One region of the Aquitalea sp. USM4 genome, then DNA from elsewhere that is predicted to be linked to it. Evidence: predicted binding sites of a transcription regulator. Region 1 holds the regulator's gene; the other holds the start of a gene.
The links. Region 1 encodes FNR, which switches genes on or off when oxygen is low (the NO sensors DNR and NnrR bind a similar motif). Its sites were predicted from a motif close to TTGATNNNNATCAA; they were not measured.
Positions count from the first base shown of each region.

Region 1 (7,381 bases):
CATCCTGCATGCCGAACTGGCCGAAGGGGACATCCTGCAGGTATCGCCGCCATTTGGTGATTTCGTGCTGCATCAGGAGCGGGACACCCCGGTGGTGCTGATCAGTGCCGGGGTGGGCCAGACTCCGCTGCTGTCCATGCTGCAGCACTTGCTGGCCAGTGATCAGTCGCGCCCCATCCGCTATTTGCACGCCGCACGTCACGGGGCGGTTCACGCCATGAAGCAGGAAGTCGGCACACTGGCGCAGCAGCATGCGCGGCTGCAGCAGCGCGTGTTTTATGAAACCCCGGTCGCAAGCGACATCCTGGGCGTGGACTTCCATCAGCAAGGCCGCATCGATGCCGATGCCATCCGTGCCCATGCCCTGCTGCCGGATGCCGACTATTATTTGTGCGGCCCGGTAGGCTTCATGCAGCAACAGCACCGCCAGCTGCGCGAGGCCGGGGTAGAAGCCACGCGCATCCACATGGAAGTGTTTGGCTCCAATGCCATGACCACCGGCTGAATTGGCTTTGTTTGCCGCTGCGCATTGTGAGCTGCCGCACTGCGGAGTATCCTGCGCGGCACTTTCCCAGCCCACTTTACTGCCATGCAACTGAACCGCTTTACCGACCTTGGCCTGCGCGTGCTGATGTACCTGACGCACCGCGACCGGGAGCAACCGGTCACCATCAGCGAAATTGCCGAACGCTTCGAGGTGTCGCGCAATCACCTGGTGAAAGTGGTGCATTTCATGGGGGTGCAAGGCTGGCTGAACAACAGCCGTGGCAAGGGTGGCGGGCTGGCGCTGGCCCAGCCGCCCGAGCATTACCGCCTGGGCGGCATCATCCGCACGCTGGAAGGCAATGTGCCGCTGATTGACTGCGCCGAACCGCCTTGCGCGCTGCGCCAGGACTGCCAGCTCAAGGCCGTGCTGGATGTGGGCATGCAGGCATTTTTCAGCACACTGGACAGTTATACGCTGCGCGACGTGATTGCCAGCCCCACCGGCGAGGCCATCATTCGCCTGCATCGCAGCCCCAGACCGCAGTCGGCCGACAAAACCACACCGGATGTGTTGTAAAAAACCATCACTTTTTCAATGAAAAAGCCCGCTACCTGCGGGCTTTTTTGCTGCTTTTTTAGGGGATAACCCTTTAAACAGTCTGAACAAAACCATCAGATGGTCTTGGAATAACGTGCCTTGGTTTCCCGTTCACGCAAATGGCGGTCGAACAGCATGGCGATATTGCGGATCAGGAAACGCCCCTTGGGCTCCACCATCAGGAAATCGCCATCAAAGGTCAGCAGGCCCAGCTTGTGGTACTCGCGGATGGCTGGCAGCTCGGCAGCAAAATACTCGGCGAAATTGATGCCGTGCACCTGCTCGATGGCTTCCACCGACAGGGAGAAGCGGCACATCAGCGCCTGGATGATGCCGCGACGCAGGATGTCGTCCTGATCCAGCACCATGCCGCGCATTACCGGCAGCCGGCCTTCGTCCAGCGCGGCGTAATAGCTGTCCAGGTCCTTCTCGTTCTGGCTGTAACAGGGGCCAACCTTGCCGATGGACGACACGCCAAGGCCGATCATGTCGCAGTCGGCATGAGTGGAATAGCCCTGGAAATTGCGCTGCAGGCGGGCTTGGCGCAAGGCAATGGCCAGGTCATCTTCCGGCTTGGCAAAGTGGTCCATGCCAATGAATACATAGCCTGCATCCGCCAGGCTCTTTACCGCGTCCTGCAGGATGTCCAGCTTGGTGCTGGCGGCTGGCAGGTCCGCCTCGTTGATGCGCCGTTGCGGCATGAACACGGTGGGCAAATGGGCATAGTTGTACAGCGCCAGGCGGTCCGGGCCAATGGCAATCACCTTGTCCAGCGTGCGTTTGAGCGACTCGCGGGTTTGCAGCGGCAGGCCGTAGATCAGGTCCACACTGACCGACTTGAAGCCCGCCTCGCGCGCAGCCTCGATCACTTCCAGCGTTTCCTCCTCGCTTTGCACCCGGTTCACCGCGGCTTGCACCTGCGGGTCAAAGTCCTGAATGCCCACGCTCATGCGGTTGAAGCCCAGTCGCGCCAGATGATGCACGGTTTCACGACCCACCTTGCGCGGGTCGATCTCGATGGAATATTCTCCCTCCGGCAAAAATTCGAAGTGGGCACGCAACATGGTCATCAGGCGGTCCAGCTGCTCGTCGGACAGGAAGGTTGGCGTACCGCCGCCAAAGTGCAGCTGGATCAGCTTTTCCCGGCAGCCAAGCGAGGCGGCAACCAGCTTGATTTCCTTTTCCAGGTAATCGAGGTAGCGGTCGGCACGGCTCTTGTCCTTGGTGATGATCTTGTTACAGCCGCAGTAATAACAAACCGTGTTACAGAACGGTATGTGTACGTACAATGAGATAGCGTTCTGATGCATGCCCAGATGGCGCTGCATCAGCCAGCTTTTATAGTCCTTCTCGCCAAACGCCGGGGTAAACCGGTCTGCGGTCGGGTAAGAAGTGTATCTTGGGCCGGAACCATCAAGACGTTCGATCAATGCTCGGTCGAACTCACAGTGGGTAGGCGAAAACGGATGGGTGGTGTGCATGTCGTCGGGTATTGATAGTCAAACGTCAGGTGGACTGGTAAATTTGCGGAAAACGTGCGAATTCCGCTTTGACAAGGGTCAAGCTTCTTTACAGGGTTGTACAAAACACGCGATGTCAGACCAACACCAACACACTCTGCACGCACTGAAGGTGTCCTGCTCCAACTGCAGTCTGCGCGAACTCTGCCTGCCCATCGGGTTGAACCGCGACGAAATGACGCAGCTGGATGCAGTTATCCGTCAGAGCCGCCGCCTCAAGCGCGGTGAATACCTGTTCCGCAGTGGCGAAGCCTTCAAGTCGCTGTTTGCCGTGCGCACCGGTTTCTTCAAGACCAGCGTGGCAAGCCAGGACGGTCGTGAACAAGTCACCGGCTTTCTGATGTCCGGCGAACTCATGGGCCTGGATGGCATCTCGTCCAATGTGCATGGCTGCGACGCCATTGCCCTGGAAGACAGCGAAGTCTGCGAACTGCCCTTCAACCGCATGGAAAGCCTGGGGCGCGACATTCCCAGCCTGCAACACCACTTTTTCCGGCTGATGAGCCGCGAAATCGTGCGTGACCAGAACGTCATGCTGCTCCTGGGCAACATGAAGGCAGAAGAACGTCTGGCTGCCTTCCTGCTGAACCTGTCACAGCGTCTGTCCACCCGCGGCTTTGCCGCCAACGATTTCATCCTGCGCATGAGCCGCGAGGAAATCGGAAGCTTCCTCGGCCTGAAACTGGAAACTGTCAGCCGTACGCTGTCCAAGTTCCAGCAGCAAGGCTGGTTGAGCGTGGACCACAAGCACATCCAGCTGATCAAGGCCGATGCACTCAAGGACCTGATCTCCGGTTGTACCCACGCCAACGGCGTGTAAGCCAACAGGCACGGTAACAGCCATCCGGGCGGTGGGCGCAATGCGCCTTACCGCCCTTTTTGCATCTTCCGCCCATCCGGGCAGGCGCGCCATTCTCCGCAAGCACTAACTCTTCCGGGCAAGGTATTACCAGCGCCCGATCAGCATGCCGGCCACCAGTTGCTCGGCCCGTTCCGCCACTTCAGCCAGCTGCGCGGCGTCCGGCTCGCCGCGTACCACCACGGCGGGCAGCACTTCGTGCCAGCCATAGCCGGCGATGATGCGCCGCATGGCGTGCACAGCCCCCATGCCATCGTTACCGGCGGACACCAGCAAGAGGCAGGCCAGCCCCTCGGTACGGCCCTGCGCGGGGTAGAAGGTGCGGTCAAAGAAATCCTTCATCTTGCCCGCCATATAGCCAAAATTCTCCGGCGTTGCCAGCACGATGCCGTCTGTTGTCAGCAAATCATCCAGTGTGGCCTGCTCGGCGGGCAGGCAGTTGAACTGCAGGTCATCGGCCAGCTGCGCTACGCTGGCGCGCACGGCATCAACCAGCTGCAAGGTGCGGCCGGTCTGGCTGGCATACAACAACAGCAAGCGCTTCATGCGGCGGGACTCCCTGGCAGCGTGGCCATCAATGCCTGCAGGCGCGTTGCTTCGGGCCAGCCTGGCGGCACCACGAAACCGCGCGCCACCTCCTCCCAGTAGCCATCGCCCAGCGGCAACAGCTCGGCCACCAGTTGCGGCACCACGGCCTGGCGCAATTCCTGGCGCAGGCTGTGCTGTTCACGCACTTCGGCTTCGGCCACGCGGGCCGGAGCCAGCCAGTTCAAGCGTGGCAGCCACATCCAGCGTGATGCCGGGCTGCTACTGGGCCAGGGCTGCAATAGCGGGCTGAACCAGCCTTGCAGCTGATCCGCAGCCAGTGGCGGCATGGGGCGGGACGGTCGGGAATAGAAAAACCAGCCGGCCAGCCGGGCCTGACTGGCGCAGGCCACAAAGTCTGGCGGCAACACGCGCCGGGCCAGGGGGTGGCGGGACAGCTGCAACTGCGCCTGCAATTTACCCGCCTTCAGCAGCCAGGCATCGCGCAGACTGGGGCCTACCAGACTGTCCGGCCCCTCGCCCAGTTGCAGATAGAATTTGCTGGCGGTTTCCACGTGCAGTGGTTCGCCATCCAGCCGGATCAGGAAATCAAATTCGCCAATGGTGCGGCCGCTGGCGTCCCGTAGCGGCAGATTGGCGGCCACCAGCTCGATATGGGGCGCGAGGTGAAACCAGAAAGCCAGCAAGCGCTCGGCATAGTGGCCCAGACGGCGACAGGGCTGGTCGGCCAGCCAGGCATAGAGCGGTGCCGGGTCTTGCTCCAGCGCGGCCAGCAAGGCCGGGCCATCCGGGCCCAGCAGGCGTTGTGGCGAAAGATTGCAGCCGCTATCCCAGGGAGCAGGGGCGGTCAGCAAGAAAGCCAGATCACGCAGCGCAGGCTGCGTGTAAGGCAGATAAAAACCGCGATCAGGATTCGCCGCCGTGCTCATGGCCGTCTGCCACGCGCTGGATCTGCTTCATCAGGCCACGCAGGATGTCCACCTCGTCGCGCAGCATGCCGGAACGGTTGAACAGCGCGCGCATGCGGCGCATCAGTCGCTCGCTGTTACGGCGGCGGTAGTAGCCGATGGCGTCCATGGTCTGGTCCAGATGCTGGCAGAAGCCTTCCACCTCGCCCAGGCTGGCGGTTTCGCTTTCCGGACGCAGGTATTCCACATCAACGCCGGTATGGCTGAACAGCTCGTAAGTCATCACCTGCACCGCCATGGCCAGGTTGAGCGAGAAGTAATCCGGGTTGCCCGGAATGGTAACCAGCCGGTTGCACTGCTCCACTTCTTCAATCGACAGGCCGAAGGTTTCATTGCCGAACACCAGCGCCACCTGTTCGCCATCGCGCGCGCGCGCCACCAGTTCCGGCGTGGTTTCGCGCGGGGTGGAAAGTGGCGTGGTGAGTTCGCGGCGGCGGCTGGTGAGCGCGCAGGCCACGGTGACGTCGCTGAGCGCCTCACTGAGGCTCGCCACCACGGTGGCGCTCTCCAGCACATCCACGGCACCGGAGGCCAGGGCATTGGCTTCATCGCTGGGAAACACTTTGGGTTCAACCAGATACAGGCGGGTCAGCCCCATGGTTTTCATCGCCCGTGCGGCCGAACCGATATTGCCCGGATGGTTGGGCCGAGCCAACACGATGCGAATGTTTTTCAGAAAATCAGGTACTTGGGGTTTATTCATCAGCAGTTTCACATTAAAATGGCGGGCATATCAAAAAGCCCGCGCGCTCGCGCCGGCTTTTTTTGTTCCTTAACCCAGATTGTTACTGTCAGATGTCGAGCCATGTTGGCTGACATCTGCTATCCGTTCTAGAGGCCGTCAATGCATCCGATGCTCAATATCGCGGTTAAAGCCGCCCGCCGTGCTGGCAGTGTAATCCAGCGTGCGTCGCTTAACCTCGATACCATTCGTGTAGAGAAGAAAAAGCACAATGACTTTGTGACCGACGTGGACCGCGCTGCCGAACAGGCCATCGTGGACATGATTCTCGAGGCGTATCCCAAGCACGCCATTCTAGCAGAAGAGTCCGGCGCCAAAGGCGTGGGCTCCTCCGAATACGAGTGGATCATCGACCCCATCGACGGCACCACCAACTTCCTGCATGGCCATCAGCAATACGCTATCTCCATTGCACTGGCGCACAAGGGCCAGGTGCAGCAGGCCGTGGTGTACGACCCTAGTCGTAACGATCTGTTTACCGCCTCGCGTGGTGTTGGCGCTTTCCTCAACGACCGCCGCATCCGTGTTTCCAAGCGCTTCATGATGAATGAATGCGTGATCGCCACCGGTTTCCCGGTATCCGACCAAAGCTATATCGACCAGTATCTGGGCATGCTCAAGGATGTACTGGGCAAGACTGCCGGCGTACGTCGCGAAGGCGCTGCCTCGCTCGACCTGTGCAATGTCGCCTGTGGCCGCGTGGACGGTTTCTGGGAAATGAACCTGAAGCCGTGGGACATCGCTGCGGGCAGCCTGATCGTGCAGGAAGCCGGTGGCATCGTCACCGACCTGAGCGGCGAACAGGAATGGATGGAATCCGGCGACATCGTGGCCGCCAACCCCAAGGTGCTGGCCCAACTGCTGGCGACCATCGCGCCGCACCTGAACAAGTAATCATTGCCTCGGTGCAGGCAGCAAAAACGGCAACCCCAGGGTTGCCGTTTTTTTATTTGCCGCTCGCTGGCGGCTATTCGTGCATCACCACTTCCACCGCAGGTGCATCCGCAGCAGCCTTGCGCGGCCGGAGCAACAACAGCAAGGGCAGCATGGCCAGAAAGCTGTAGGTAATCAGCCAGTACACATCGACGATGGATACCATCAGCGCCTGGCGTTGCAACTCTGCCGCCAGCTGGGTGGCGCTTGTGCCATCCACCACCGTCTTGCCCATGCGCGCCAGATAGTCCTGCAACCAGGGATTGTCGGCACTGAAAAAACCGCTCAAGGCATTCCAGGCTGACTGCTCGCCGCGCGAATAGGCGGTACTGACAATGGCAATCCCCACCGAGGAGCCCATGGTGCGCAACAGGCTGAACAGCCCAGCGGCCTCGGCCGACAGCCGTGCAGGCAAGGTGGACATGGCCATGGCCGACAACGGCACATAAATCATGCCCAGCCCAAAGCCCTGCAACAGCACCGGCCAGGCAAACCAGAATGGACTGGTATCCAGGTTGTAATGGGTACACACCCAGGTGCCGCAGGCACCAATCAGCAAGCCACTGCCAATCAGGTAACGCGAATCCACCCGGCCAATCAGCTTGCCCACAATCATCATGCTCACCAGGCTGGCAATGCCGCGCGGTGCCATGATCAGGCCGGTATCCAGCGTGGGGTAGTGAAACAGCCCTTCCAGCATGATGGGCTGAATCACCATGGCCCCGTACA
Region 1 is NZ_CP029539.1:2,289,441-2,296,821, reverse strand. Features, by position in the region: gene hmpA (NO-inducible flavohemoprotein) at 1-505, shown strand, start outside; gene DKK66_RS10695 (Rrf2 family transcriptional regulator) at 590-1,063, shown strand; gene hemN (oxygen-independent coproporphyrinogen III oxidase) at 1,159-2,565, opposite strand; gene fnr (fumarate/nitrate reduction transcriptional regulator Fnr) at 2,678-3,424, shown strand; gene DKK66_RS10680 (flavodoxin family protein) at 3,551-4,009, opposite strand; gene DKK66_RS10675 (DUF1853 family protein) at 4,006-4,938, opposite strand; gene DKK66_RS10670 (RNA methyltransferase) at 4,916-5,680, opposite strand; gene DKK66_RS10665 (inositol monophosphatase family protein) at 5,822-6,613, shown strand; gene DKK66_RS10660 (DHA2 family efflux MFS transporter permease subunit) at 6,687-7,381, opposite strand, start outside.

Region 2 (7,381 bases), 1.6 Mb from region 1:
AACAAAGGTTTCCGGCAGCACCAGCGCCCGCCCGGCAGCCTGGGCTGCAATCAACTGGCGGAACAGCCGCTCGGCCAGGGTCTGGCCCGCTTCCCAACGGCAGAAGCTGTCGCTGTCGTTGGCCATCAGGAAGGCAAGCTGATCGTCACGCCAGTCGTATTCCAGCTTCACCGGGGCGGAAAAACCGCGCAGCAGGGACGGCACCGGCTCTTCCGGCACATTGATGAAAACAAAGGTTTGCTCGTCCTGTTTGACATCCAGCACGCGCGTTCCGGGACGCGCCTCATCCTCACCTTCAAGCTGGAGCGGCAGATCCTGGCCATTCGCTCCCACCAGGCCCAGGGCCAGCGGGATGTGCAGGGCTTGCGGTGCAGGCTGGCCAGCCACAATGCGGCAGGACTGCTTGACCGTAAGGGCATAGCGCTGCGCGGCGGCATCGTAAGCGCTGCTGACTTGCAGCAGCGGGGTTCCGGCCTGGCTGTACCACAAGGCAAACTGCTCCAGATCCACCCCGTTGGCGTCGGCCATGGCGGCACGGAAGTCGTCGCAGGTCACCGCCTGGCCATCGTGGCGCTTGAAGTACAGATCCATGCCCTTGCGGAAGCCTTCTTCGCCCAGCAGGGTGTGATACATGCGGACGACTTCTGCCCCTTTTTCATACACCGTCATGGTGTAGAAATTGTTCATCTCGATGTAGGAATCGGGGCGAATCGGGTGCGCGGTCGGGCCGGCATCTTCCGGGAATTGCAAGGCACGCAAGCTTTTGACATCGTCAATGCGCTTGACGGCACGGCTGCCCAGATCGGAGCTGAACTCCTGATCACGGAATACGGTGAGCCCTTCCTTGAGCGAGAGCTGGAACCAGTCGCGGCAGGTCACGCGGTTGCCGGTCCAGTTATGGAAATACTCGTGCGCGATGATGGCTTCCACGCGCTGGAATTCAGCATCGGTACGGGTGTCCTTGCGCGCCAGCACGGCCGAGGTATTGAAAATATTGAGGCCCTTGTTTTCCATGGCCCCCATATTGAAGTCGCTGACCGCCACGATCATGTAGATGTCCAGGTCGTATTCCAGCCCGAAACGCTGCTCATCCCATTTCATCGCCCGCTTGACGGCACCCATGCCGAAGGCAACCTTGTCCTGATCCGCAGGTTCGGTCCAGATTTCCAGCGTCACTTCCCGGCCACGCACGGTGGTGAACTTGTCACGCGCAGCCACCAGCTTGCCCGCGACCAGTGCAAACAGGTAGGAAGGCTTGCGGTAGGGGTCCACCCACTTCACCCAGTGACGCTTTTTGTCCAGCATGCCCTCGCCCACCTTGTTGCCATTGGACAGCAGCACGGGATATTTCTGCTTGTCGGCCACAATGGTGGTGGTGAACTTGGCCATCACGTCCGGACGGTCCATGTAGAAGGTAATCTTGCGGAAACCTTCCGGTTCGCACTGGGTGAACAGATTGCCATTGGACGCATACAGGCCCATCAGGCTGGTATTGGAGGCAGGGTCGAGTTCGGTTTCCAGCTCCAGGATGAAGCTGTCGGGTACGCCGGGAATCAGCAAGCCTTCTGCGTTCAACTGGTAGGCATCGGCAGACAGGCGCTCACCATCGAGCGTGACCGATCGCAAGGTGGCCGTTCCGTCCAGCCACAGATCGGCTGGCGCAGCAGATTGCTGGTTACGCTTGATCACCAGTCGCGAATGGACTCGCGTTTGCGCTTCCTCTATATCGAACTTCAAATCCACCCGGTCCACCAGATAGGCCGGGACGGCATAGTCTTTCAGATAGTTCACTTGAGGCTGCTGCGCCATGTTCTTCTCTCTAATTTTCAGGTCGTTGCCGGTTGGTGCCGGTCTGAGTCATGAACCGGGCAGGATCGCCACCCAGATTCGCTTTACTGTTTGAACCATCATGTCCGTCGCACCATGGCACTCAGCCCTGTGGCCACGGACCAGTCTTTTCCTGCAGTTGCAAACGGCAGGTCGTCTGCGGCTGGGCTTGCAGACATACTTCACGCACCAGAAGTTCATCGCGCCGGAACACATGCAGGGTGATGCTCTCCCCCACACGATAACGGCTGAGCATCTTGTCCAGGTCGCTTGCCTTCAGCCCATCCACCGCCAGCAGAATATCCCCGCCGGCAAGTCCAGCCTCTTGCGCTGCGCCGCCATCGTAAACATGGGTCAGGCGCAAACCTGCCGGGTCCGCTTGTGTCTTCACCCCCAGGCTGGCTTTGGGTTTGCGCTGCGGCGCCGGCAGGCCGATGCCACCGGCATCGCCGGCATGATCCGCGTAGTCCCAGTTCATGTCTACCCCCTGGGACAAAAACAGCTGCGGCAGGGGCAGATCAGTGGTGGAGCGCAGCGCCTGATCGAAGAAGTCCTGCAAGGAGAAACCAGCCACCTGCTGGGCGATTTCTTCCCATTCCTGCTCGGCCAGTCCCTTGCCGTCTGCCAGCCATTTTGTCCACAAGGCACGCATGATGTCGTCCAGCGTCGTCACCCCCTGGCTACGCTCACGCAGGGTCAGGTCCAGCGCCAGGGCAGCCAGCGCGCCCTTGGTGTAATAGCTGACAATGCTGTTCGGACTGTTTTCGTCTTGCCGGTAGTATTTGATCCAGGCATCAAAGCTGGACTCTTCCAGCGTTTGCTTCAACCGGCCTGCACCGCGCTGCACGCCGCTGATGGTCTGAGCCAGCAGGCCAAGATAGCGTTTGCTGTCAATCAGCCCGCAACGCAACAGGGTCAGGTCATCATAATAGGAAGTAATACCCTCGAACGCCCACAGCAAACGGGTATAGCCTTCACTGCGCAAGTCATAGGGGCTGAAGGCAGCCGGCTTGATACGCTTCACATTCCAGCTGTGGAAATACTCATGACTGATCAGACCCAACAGTTTCAGATAACCGTCGGAGATTTCGGTTTGGTCGAAGGCTGGCAAATCATCACGATTGGCCACCAGCGCCGTGGATGCCCGGTGCTCCAGCCCTCCGTAGATGTCCTTGCCCACATAAAGCATGAATACATAACGCTCGAACGGTGCTGGCGTGCCGAACAGGCGGATCTGGTATTCGCAGATTTTCTTGGTATCACGCGCCAGGCGCTTCAAGTCGCCACGGAATCGTCCTGACACCACAAACTGATGCGGCACACCGCAAGCCTTGAAGCTCACCGTATGGAAATCGCCCAGCTCTACCGGATGGTCCAGCAATTCGTCGTAGTTCGCGGCACGGTACAGCCCGAAGCCGCTTTTCTTCACCTTCACCGCGGGCAAGGCAGTCGCCACCTTCCAGTCCGCATGGGCCTTGCCCTTGGCAGGCCGGATTTCCACCTCGCATGCCTCATGCTCACGGCCGGCAACGGACAGGAACACACTGCTGGCATTGAAGAAACCGCGTGAGTCATCCAGGTATGCACCACGCACCGACAGGTCATAGGCATACACCTGGTAGACCAGTGTCAGGCTGCTGCTTACCGGGTCCGCCTGCCAGCTGTGTTTGTCCAGCTTGCGCAGCCCAACACTTTTACCAGCGCTACTGGCTTGAATACTGACAATATGGCGGGAAAACTCTCGGATCAGATAACTACCCGGAATCCAGGCAGGCAAGGAAAACACCTGTCCGCCGCTGGCCGGCTTGTCAAGCTGCAGCGTAATTTCGAAACAATGGGTTTCCGGCGAGCACGGACGAATGGAGTAACGGACGGCTTTGGTCATGATCTGCCCAGGAAAGGATAGAAAACGGCAGATTCTAGCACCCGCGTCGCAACAGGGGGGCTGCCGATCACGATTTGACTTAAGTCAAGGGCTTGGACAGGCATGACAATATAATCCCCAGTAAGCGGCATCAGGTTAATAGCTTGCTGCCAGCTCGCTTGAAATCAAGAAAATGGTGGACGTAAAAATCCCGCAGGCATACTAATCAACTGGCCCGTCATGGGTATTTGCTTTAGAATCCCTGCTGAATAAATGGGGAAAAAGTGTGTGTCTGACCACGCTTTGCCAGGTTTCTGGCAGAACATTGTCAACACGGGTCAAACACTTTGCTAGTCTGAAATTGCTCAGGTTCCTCAGCGGCTTTTCCTGCTCATTTCAGTTTGGGGCAGCGGGCAGGAAATCAAGTCGCCACGGTTTGTCACGTTCTAAGTTAGCAACCTTGGAGAAAACCCTAAATGGAAACGCAATCCACTTATAACTATAAGGTGGTGCGCCAGTTTGCCATCATGACCGTAGTATGGGGCATTGTAGGCATGCTGGTGGGCGTCATCATTGCGGCCCAATTGGTGTGGCCGGAGCTCAATTTTGGGCCCTGGTTCCACTTTGGCCGCTTGCGCCCGCTGCACACCAACGCCGTGATTTTTGCCTTTGGCGGCAGCGGCCTGTTTGCCACCTCTTACTACGTCGTGCAGCGCACCTGTAACGTACGACTCATTTCGGACAAGTTGGCCGCCTTCACCTTCTGGATGTGGCAGCTGATCATTGTCCTCGCGGCCATCACCCTGCCCTTGGGTTACACCTTCGGCAAGGAATACGCCGAACTGGAATGGCCGATCAAGCTGATGATCGCCGTGACCTGGGTGGTATATGCCATCGTGTTCTTCGGCACCATCGCCATCCGCAAGGTTAAACACATCTATGTAGCCAACTGGTTCTACGGTGCGTTCATCCTGGCAGTTGCCCTGCTGCACATCGTCAACAGCGCCTTTGTACCGGTTTCCCTGACCAAGTCCTACTCCGTGTACGCCGGTGCCGTGGATGCCATGGTGCAATGGTGGTATGGCCACAATGCCGTGGGCTTCTTCCTGACCGCCGCCTTCCTGGGCATGATGTACTACTTCGTGCCGAAGCAAGCAGGTCGTCCGGTTTACTCCTATCGCCTGTCGGTAGTTCACTTCTGGGCCCTGATCTTCACCTATATGTGGGCTGGTCCTCACCACCTGCACTACACTGCCCTGCCTGACTGGACCCAGTCGCTGGGTATGGTGTTCTCGCTGGTGCTGCTGGCTCCGAGCTGGGGCGGCATGATCAACGGCATCATGACCCTGTCCGGCGCATGGCACAAACTGCGTACCGACCCGGTTCTGAAGTTCCTGGTGGTTTCCCTGTCCTTCTACGGTATGTCCACCTTCGAAGGCCCGATGATGTCCATCAAGTCCGTGAATGCCCTGTCGCACTACACTGACTGGACCATCGGTCACGTGCACTCCGGTGCTCTGGGCTGGGTTGGCTTCATCACCATCGGTTCCATGTACTACCTGCTGCCGCGCCTGTTCGGCCGTGAGTCCATGCACAGCACCAAGCTGATCGAAGCTCACTTCTGGCTGGCTACTGTTGGTGTGGTTCTGTACATCGCCGCACTGTGGATCTCCGGTGTGACCCAGGGCCTGATGTGGCGTGCCCTGAATGCCGACGGCACCCTGACTTATGCCTTTGTGGAAGCCGTGAAAGCAACCTACCCCTACCACTTCGTGCGTTTCCTGGGTGGTACGCTGTACCTGACCGGTATGCTGCTGATGGCTTACAACACCTTCCGCACCGTTGCCAGTGGCAAGGCTGTTGACGCCAAGATCCCGGCTGTCAACGCATCGGCTCACGCTTAAGCGGATAAAGGTAGAAGAACATGGAAAAGATCCAGAAACTGATTGAAGAGCACGTGGGTTACCTCATCGTGTTCACCCTGATCGTGATCAGCTTTGCCGGCCTGGTGGAAATCCTGCCGCTGGCATTCCAGAAGTCCACCACGCAGCCTGTTGCCGGCGTCAAGCCCTATACCGCGCTGCAACTGGCTGGTCGCGACATTTACATCCGTGAAGGCTGCTACAACTGCCACTCCCAGATGATTCGTCCGTTCCGCGCAGAAACCGAGCGTTATGGTCACTACTCCGTTGCGGGTGAGTCGGTTTACGACCATCCCTTCCAGTGGGGTTCCAAGCGTACCGGTCCGGACCTGGCCCGTGTAGGCGGTCGTTATTCCGACGAATGGCACCGTGTCCACCTGACCAATCCGCGTGACGTGGTTCCGGAATCCAACATGCCTGCTTTCCCGTGGCTGTCGAAGAACCTGGCCGATGCCGAAATCATGCCGAAGAAAATGGAAGCCCTGCGCGCTGTAGGTGTTCCCTATACCGACAAGGATATCGCCGAAGCCAAGGCTCAGGTGGAAGGCAAGTCGGAAATGGATGCCCTGATTGCATATCTGCAGGGCTTGGGTCTCGCACTGAAGAATGTTCGCTAAGTCATGGACTGGGTAACGATTGGGCGTTCTGCCTTCACCGTGATGTGCTTCACCTTCTTCATTCTGGTGTTGTTCATCGCCTATAGCAGACGCTCAAAGAACCGGTACGATGAAGCGGCCAATGTGCCCTTTCTCGACGACGACAAGGTGCAGGAGGCCGACAACCATGAGTCGGCTTCTAACGGAGCAAAACAATGAGTGATTTCGTAAGCGATTTCTGGGGCATCTGGATCACGGCCATCGTGGTTGCAGGTTTTGTTGGCCTGTCCCTGCTGTTGTTCACCCAATCCAAGACTACGGTCAAGAAGGGTGAGCAGGTTGAAACCATGGGTCACGTATGGGATGGCGACCTCGAAGAATACAACCACCCGCTGCCGCGCTGGTGGATGCTGATGTTCTACATCACGCTGATCTTCGGTGCCTGCTATCTGGTGCTCTACCCTGGCCTTGGCAAGTGGCAAGGTATCCGTGGCTGGACTTCCGTAGGTCAGTACAAGGAAGAACGTGCCCAGGCAGAAGCCAAGTACCAGCCGCTGTATGACAAGTACCTGAAGGAAGACCTGAAGCAGGTTGCTGCCGATCCCAAGGCACAGGAAATGGGCAAGCGCCTGTTCCAGACCTACTGCGTACAGTGCCACGGCTCTGACGCACGCGGTGCCAAGGGCTTCCCGAACCTGACCGACAACGACTGGCTGTGGGGTGGCGATCCGAAAACCATCGAAACCACCATTCAGGGTGGTCGTCATGGTCAGATGCCGGCCTGGGGTTCGGTACTGGGCGAAGAGAAGGTCAAGGACGTTGCCAACTACGTGATGTCGCTGTCCGGCAAGAAGCATGATGCCGAACGTGCAGCACGCGGCAAGGAAACCTTCACCACCATCTGCGCAGCCTGCCACGGTCCGGACGGCAAGGGTAACCAGCAACTGGGTGCACCGAACCTGACTGACAACATCTGGCTGTATGGCGGTACTGAAAAGACCATCATCGAGACCATCACTAATGGTCGCAACAACCAAATGCCGGCCTGGAAGGACTTCCTGGGCGACGGCAAGGTTCACCTGCTGGCAGCCTACGTGTGGGGCTTGTCCAATAACGCCAAGGCGCAGTAAGCCTTAGCCAACATACTGCCCGCGCAAGCGGGCAGTATGCTT
Region 2 is NZ_CP029539.1:647,900-655,280, forward strand. Features, by position in the region: gene pepN (aminopeptidase N) at 1-1,809, opposite strand, end outside; gene DKK66_RS02965 (M61 family metallopeptidase) at 1,931-3,712, opposite strand; gene ccoN (cytochrome-c oxidase, cbb3-type subunit I) at 4,168-5,595, shown strand; gene ccoO (cytochrome-c oxidase, cbb3-type subunit II) at 5,616-6,230, shown strand; gene DKK66_RS02980 (CcoQ/FixQ family Cbb3-type cytochrome c oxidase assembly chaperone) at 6,234-6,428, shown strand; gene ccoP (cytochrome-c oxidase, cbb3-type subunit III) at 6,425-7,339, shown strand.
Region 2: DKK66_RS02965 (M61 family metallopeptidase) is a predicted target of FNR. The motif match lies at 3,787-3,800, and genes of this name have one in related genera.